Regions from separate parts of the Lysinibacillus sp. NPDC096382 genome, predicted to be linked through region 1. Evidence: riboswitches for the same ligand, from Rfam matches in the RefSeq annotation. Region 1 holds a riboswitch; the other holds the start of a gene.
The links. Region 1 has a riboswitch for FMN ahead of ACIQZA_RS02465 (ECF transporter S component). Riboswitches for the same ligand answer to the same signal wherever they lie in the genome.

Region 1 (3,431 bases):
CGAAATAGGTAAGCTTCCTAAAGTCCCTTGAAACAAGCCCAAGCAAAATCTATCAACTCTTACAAGCTCGTTAAATGGCTCTGTAAGCTTGCTACGATTGTTGTTGTAAGCTGACTCAAAGTTGAAACAATTGAGTTACTTTGGAATCTAAAAGCAACATACCAAAATGTCACCTTCGCACTTTAGTGGTATATAAAAAGAGGGAGGAATTACCTTCCCTTATGTATGATTTTATAGGTATTGCTCTTTAGCAAAAGAACCATCTTTCTTCGAAACCTTTCTATCAACCTCAATCAAACCTGCTAGTTCTAAATTCTGAATCAATGCACGAATTCTTCTCTCTTTAAAACCAACAACGTCAATAATCTCATTGTTGAATACAGTTGCAGGAGCATAACCAAACATCTTGCTACGATATTTCAGATAACAGTAAATCAAAAACCCATCAACCCCGATTTCATCACACAATACACAACGAGTAAATTCAAATACACTTATAGGTAATGTATCATCCCTTGAGAACATTAGACCTTCTTTTCCCTTTCGATTGTATTGTAGAAGTGGTTTCTTACATGTATATCGCCCACTATATCTTTTAAAAAATTCCTTCGATTGAGATTCGTCAATATCATCTGATAATTGTGTTACCTTAATACCATCTTTCCCTGTTAGGTCAGTGTATATTGCTTAAATTCTGTAACTCTTTCTCATCTAAAAAATCTGCAATTGCAAATTTAAGCAACAAAAAAACACCTCCTAGACTTTAACAGTCCAATAAGGTGTCATTACTTGAACACTATCCTAAATCATACTTTATTCTCGAAATTAACTCATATACATGGAACGCTGATGATGAATCCATTTACGCATTGTTGTGAATAGTAATGCCATGATGATGGTAATTAAAATACCTTTCACAATGTTAAATGGCAAAATACCAGCTACGATCATTTTATATAGTGAATCACCTACAACAGGCTCCATACCTAAAAAGTAAGTGTACATAGGTAAAAATACAACATAGTTAAGAATGCTCATTCCTACTGCCATTACAATTGTTCCAACAGCTAAACCTCCGATAAGGCCTTTAACTGTTTTGGAGCGATTAAACACAAAGCTCACTGGTAGAATAAATAAAATACCTGTTGCAAAGTTCGCAATATGTCCTACCGGTACTCCCGTTGGCGTGCCTGAGAAAACCCAGTCCAACACATTTTTAAATAATTCTACTAAAATACCGGCTATAGGTCCCATAGTAATCGCCGCTAGTAATGCTGGCATATCACTGAAGTCCACTTCCAAAAACGCTGGAAACGGCGGAATCGGGAAATTAAAAAGCATTAATAAAAACGAAATACTGCTCAGCATGCCAATCGTAATATACGATTGAAGTTTAACATTTTTCTTCATAGAAAACTCTCTCCTCTTTGCTGATTCAATCTCGCAAGAAGAAAGGTTACGACCTAATCGATCATCATCATGAAAAAACCCTTATGCAAAAGAGCATAAGGGAGAATAGGCAAGATTAAAAAACGCCATTAATTAACTATTTTCTGAGCATACGCTGCGTGAAATCACATCGAAAAAACGCTCGTACATAGTTAAATTCATAACAATGAATGACGATCGTACCTCCATCTTCTCCCATCCAGACTTTAACTGTCGGCCTTGGAATTGCACCAAGTCAGCCATGCAAAAAATCATTTGCACAGGTCGCGGGCTGAAGAGCCTTTCGTAAATCATGCGAGCTAATATGTCTTAAAGGAAACATTAGCGATTTACAACTCTATTACCGCCGGTCGGGATTTTCACCCTGCCCCGAAGATGAATCATTATTTTTTTGTTTCATAGCCTTACTATAATGAATTATTAGAGAAAAGTAAATAGCTTTGCTTAAAAAAATCCGATTAAACTTGTATGCTTTAATCACGTAAAAGTAGCTTAAGTCCATATTCATCTCATTCTAGAGGTGAGAGACACTTCTGTACAGGACGCTTTGCTTTCGCTACAAAAAAAATAATAGAGCATTCATGCACATATAGCGGCGAGAATGCTCCAAATATTTATTTGTTGTTAGGCTGTTTATGGCATATATCGTTTATTGGCTCCTACAGGCTTTGGCAAGAATTTCTTTAAATCAAATCCCTCCCAGCTTTCCTGTACAACATTGTCTAGACGTATTTGTTGATCAAAACTTGCAGCAGTAAGCATCATAGCTTCTATCATTTGAGTTGCCCGAACAGTATCCATGGTCGTTAAATCAAGCGGCTCATCAAATGTAACAATAACACCTTCTGCTACTTCTTTCACAGTGTATGTTAAATTTTCCGGTACAACTGGAACGTATACATCATCATTTTTATTTCGCATAACGGTAAGCGCTTCTGTTACAGTGGAAAAAGTTTTACGAGTATCGGGTGATAAATATTCAGCTCCATTTTCATCTTTATATAAATAATAATTAAAATGATTTGAGCTTGTTAAGACCATAGGCTTACTTGACTCTTCATCCTTAGAAAATTTGTAGGCTGTACCATCAGAATTTTCAAACTCAACATCTTTATACTCTGAATCTGAGAATGTATCCTGTAAAGTGTCTAAATATTCATTCGTATCTGCTGAAGCAACATCATAATCATTTTTCTTCGGCAATACATGAACTAGTTTATCGCCCTTCTCCTTTAATTCTCCTTTATATGGATGATAGTTAGTAAAACCATTTGCTTTCTCATCAATTTGCGGCGCATACTTTTCATACATTTGTAATGTTGTAGGCTTTCTCTTCGGAAAATCAGTAGCAACTCGTTCATTTGGAATGATATACGTCATCGGTACGCTATTCTTATCACGATTTGCCAAACCAATATGAAACACTACTGCATCTGTTAAATCTTCCTCATAAACAGATGATCGTAGAGACATGATCCTTGAATGTTCTGCTACGATGTTGTTGGATTCCATCATCTTATCGTGGTTGACAGAGCTTTTCGCTACATGACTGTCTGGCGATGTTGAATATTGAGAGGTTTCAGGCGCATTAGCCTGGTCTATTTTTGCATCATTATGATTTAGCAACGTCGAGCTTGTAAATACTGTTAAAGCGAAAACTGCTGCAACACTCATAAAGATCGGCCATTTATGAACTTTCTTCTTTGTTGCTGTCTCTGTACTTTCTTGTTGTGTAGGATTACCATGTTGTTGCTCTTGTGATATTATTTCATCATCTATTGGTTGTTGTATAGCTCCTTGAAGATGGGTATTATCCTGCAAGCGAGCATCTGTCAGTAATCGATTTAATATTTCTTCTTTCGAACGGCGGTCAGAAAGCTTAGGGGCATTATTTAATAGATGCTCAAGTTGGTCATCATCAAATTGGTTATGTGTCATTGCCATTTCGCCTCCTGTTCTCTAACCTGTTGTAGCTGTTGCCT
Region 2 (3,431 bases), on a different contig from region 1:
TGCTACATCGATAGAATTCTCATCCACACCATGACGCTTTAAACCATCTAATGCACCGTCTAATAATTTGCTTGTAATAAATTCGTTGAAACGACCAACTACTACTGCTATTTTTAAATCCGTACCAATTAATTGTGCTTCAAATGTTTTACCCATTGTTCTTTTCTCCTTTTATATAGACATTTTATTTTCTTCCATTATTTGTTGACGACGATAAGTGGCCAATGCTTCTATGGAAATCATTTTTAAATGATGTAGCGCTGCATATTTAACAAGGTCATTAAAGCGTAGCATTTTGCCATTGTCCCCCATAATTTCACAAATAATGCCCGCAGGAATACTATGACATAGCTTGGCCAAATCAATTGTAGCTTCTGTATGTCCTCTACGCTCTAATACACCATTTTCCTTTGCAATTAACGGGAATACATGACCGGGTCTACGAAAATCCGCAGCTTTCGCTTGTGGTTCTAGCATTTTTTGTATAGTCATTGCCCGTTCAAAGGCACTAATTCCAGTCGTTGTATCTACATGATCTATACTAACGGTAAATGCCGTTTGATGATTATCTGTATTAATACTAACCATAGGCTTTAATGCTAATTTTTGTGCAAGATCCTGTGAAATCGGCGTACAAATAAGACCTCTTCCATAAGTCGCCATAAAGTTAATTGTTTCTGGGGTCATAAATTCCGCAAGTGCGAGTAAGTCCCCTTCGTTTTCTCGGTCCTCGTCATCTACTACAATGATCATCTTCCCTTGTTTTAAATCCTCTATTGCTTCATCAATTGAATGTAGCAATATCGCCACCTCCAGTTCGTAAAATGTATTATATCCATTATGCCTCGGCATAATTGCGTCAGGAATCTTTAACTTCTTTAAAGCAGATGTTTGGACTTCTGTACCTGTCGCTACAAAAATAATTGCTGAAAGAAGTCAAAATCCGTTTTTTGCTAAGAAGTCTCTTGAGATGGTTGGTGGTTCCTGTCCACGCTTAAGTTGATGCAAAATGTATTTTCCAACTAAATCGGTTTCTATATTGACGAGATCACCAATTTTTTTCATACCTAAAATAGTTTCCTTGTATGTGTGAGGTATCAGTGATACTGTGATACCGTTTTTCTCGACATGAAAAAGTGTTAGACTCGTTCCGTCAATTGTGATGGAGCCCTTTGGCATACAGTAGCTCGTTAACCCCTTCGATAGTTCAATATCAATATAGACTGCATTTGCTAATGGTCGCTTACGCACTATTTTCCCTACCCCGTCTACATGTCCGGATACAAAATGACCACCGAAACGTCCATTAGCTGACATAGCGCGCTCTAAATTTACCGGATCTCCAACTGCGAGCTGCTGTAAATTTGTTGCGCTCACTGTTTCAGGCATTACATCCATCGTTAGCTCTTGTTCATTAAAATATATCACTGTTAAACAAACACCATTGACCGCTATACTGTCTCCGAGCTTTACGTCCTCTACCATTTTCTTTGAAATAACGGTAATTTTCATACTTTGACGATCGCTTTGCATGGTTTTTACGGTACCAATATCCTCAACAATTCCTGTAAACATTTTTTCACCTACTTTCATTCATTTAATAATTTCCGTTCAAACAAAAAACCCCTTAAATAAAAGGGGTTTGGGAGTTTATCTACATAAGACGTCAACAAATAAACCTCATGGATATAATTTTTTTCCATAGGCTGTCATCTCATCGTTCTTCTCCCATCCAGACTGTCACTGTCGGTTTTGGATTTGCACCAAATCAGCTTGCGCTCACGGACTTTGAATTTCTTCATCACCGCCGATTGGGAATTTCACCCTACCCCGAAGAACTACTGCTATTCAATTTTTTAGCCAAATAAAACAAAAACTACTTCCCGACTATAAAATGGGAAGTAGTTAACATAAAAGCATACTCAAACAAACCTTATAAACTCAAGCGAATTTAAAAAGCTCACACTTTTACCCTTCTCCCATCCAGACTATAACTGTCGGTTTTGGATTTGCACCAAATCAGCTTGCGCTCACGGACTTTGAATTTCTTCATCACCGCCGATTGGGAATTTCACCCTACCCTGAAGGATATTTTTATTTAGCTATTTCTTACGATAACACTATTTTATTTTATTATCCAGATAATTCTTAATAAAAAATTTTTCTCTAACTAATTTCGCTTTCGTAAATTTGTACTGACGTTGGGTTTTCTCTTGAAATGAAGATAATACAGCCATCGCCTTTGGTCATTATAAAAGACCAAAGGCGTAACTGTTTAAAAAGGCAATAAATTATACAGTTAAACTACCATCAACAGAGACAACAGTACCAGCCATGAAGCTTGCTTTATCTGAAGCTAAGAATAGGACCACTTCTGCTACTTCTTCTGGTTCACCATGGCGTCCCATGCGTACACGTGCCATTTCTTCTGGTACGTATCCTGTTTTTTCAAGCGTTTCACCAACACTATGGAATAATGGTGTAACGATACCACCTGGACACACAGCATTAACACGAACACCTTTATTTGCATACTCGATTGCTGCACCTTTCGTTAAACCAATACCTGCATGTTTACTCGCGGAGTATACAGCAATACTGTGCTCTAGACGAATACCTGCAGATGAAGCAGTATTTATAATTGCCCCTTTGCCCTGTTTTTCCATTACTGGAATGACATATTTCATACCTAGGAAAATACCTTTTACATTGATATCCATATAACGATCGTATTCTTCTAATTCAACCGTTGTAAATGGTGCAAACTTTTGAATGATGCCAGCGTTATTGAATAATACATCGATACGGCCATACGTGTTTATAGCTTGCTGTACGTAATTGTGAACATCCTCTACTTTAGAAACATCCACTAGAACGAATATCCCTTCAATAGGAACACACCCCAATCTCTTCTGTAATAATGGCAACTTTCCGACATAATATTTCTCTATAAGAAATATTCATTGATTTTCACCCTTGCATTACTAAACTTACATTAATAAATAACAGTAGTTTAATTAAGCAATAACTAACTTAGAATAATAAAAGCCATATTAGAAGCAACTCTATAATTAAGGAACCTCTTGTCATTTAGCACGTTACTGTATAATGGCATTTTTTTATCTGCTTGACATTAAAAAATAATAGTGATATTGTGAGTCATTGTTCTTGTCAACGTTAACAATGAACGCAACGAATATGATTAGATTCCCTTCTCACATTGGAGGTTTTTTTATTGCAAAACATCTTGAAAAAAAAATCCTTTAACAAAGGTATATTTTATACTTTTATCGCAATTTGCTTTATCGCTTCTGTTTTTTTCGTTTATCACAATGAAGCATTTTATGACCGTCCAATTGCAGAAGTTATAAAAACGGAATTAAAAGAATCAAACCCTGTTACCGATATGTATGAAAATGAAGATCATTTAT

Region 2: another riboswitch for FMN. It lies ahead of ribE (riboflavin synthase); the one in region 1 lies ahead of ACIQZA_RS02465 (ECF transporter S component).

Annotation. Positions count from the first base shown of each region.
Region 1 is NZ_JBIWFC010000001.1:517,028-520,458, reverse strand. It holds gene ACIQZA_RS02470 (hypothetical protein) at 232-438, opposite strand; gene ACIQZA_RS02465 (ECF transporter S component) at 826-1,410, opposite strand; FMN riboswitch at 1,633-1,830, opposite strand; gene ACIQZA_RS02460 (RNA polymerase subunit sigma) at 2,083-3,387, opposite strand; gene sigX (RNA polymerase sigma factor SigX) at 3,384-3,431, opposite strand, start outside.
Region 2 is NZ_JBIWFC010000014.1:110,370-113,800, forward strand. It holds gene ribH (6,7-dimethyl-8-ribityllumazine synthase) at 1-156, opposite strand, end outside; partial or broken gene ribB (3,4-dihydroxy-2-butanone-4-phosphate synthase) at 208-801, opposite strand; gene ribE (riboflavin synthase) at 937-1,575, opposite strand; FMN riboswitch at 1,717-1,842, opposite strand; FMN riboswitch at 1,968-2,093, opposite strand; gene ACIQZA_RS18210 (SDR family NAD(P)-dependent oxidoreductase) at 2,292-2,870, opposite strand; gene ACIQZA_RS18215 (YibE/F family protein) at 3,236-3,431, shown strand, end outside.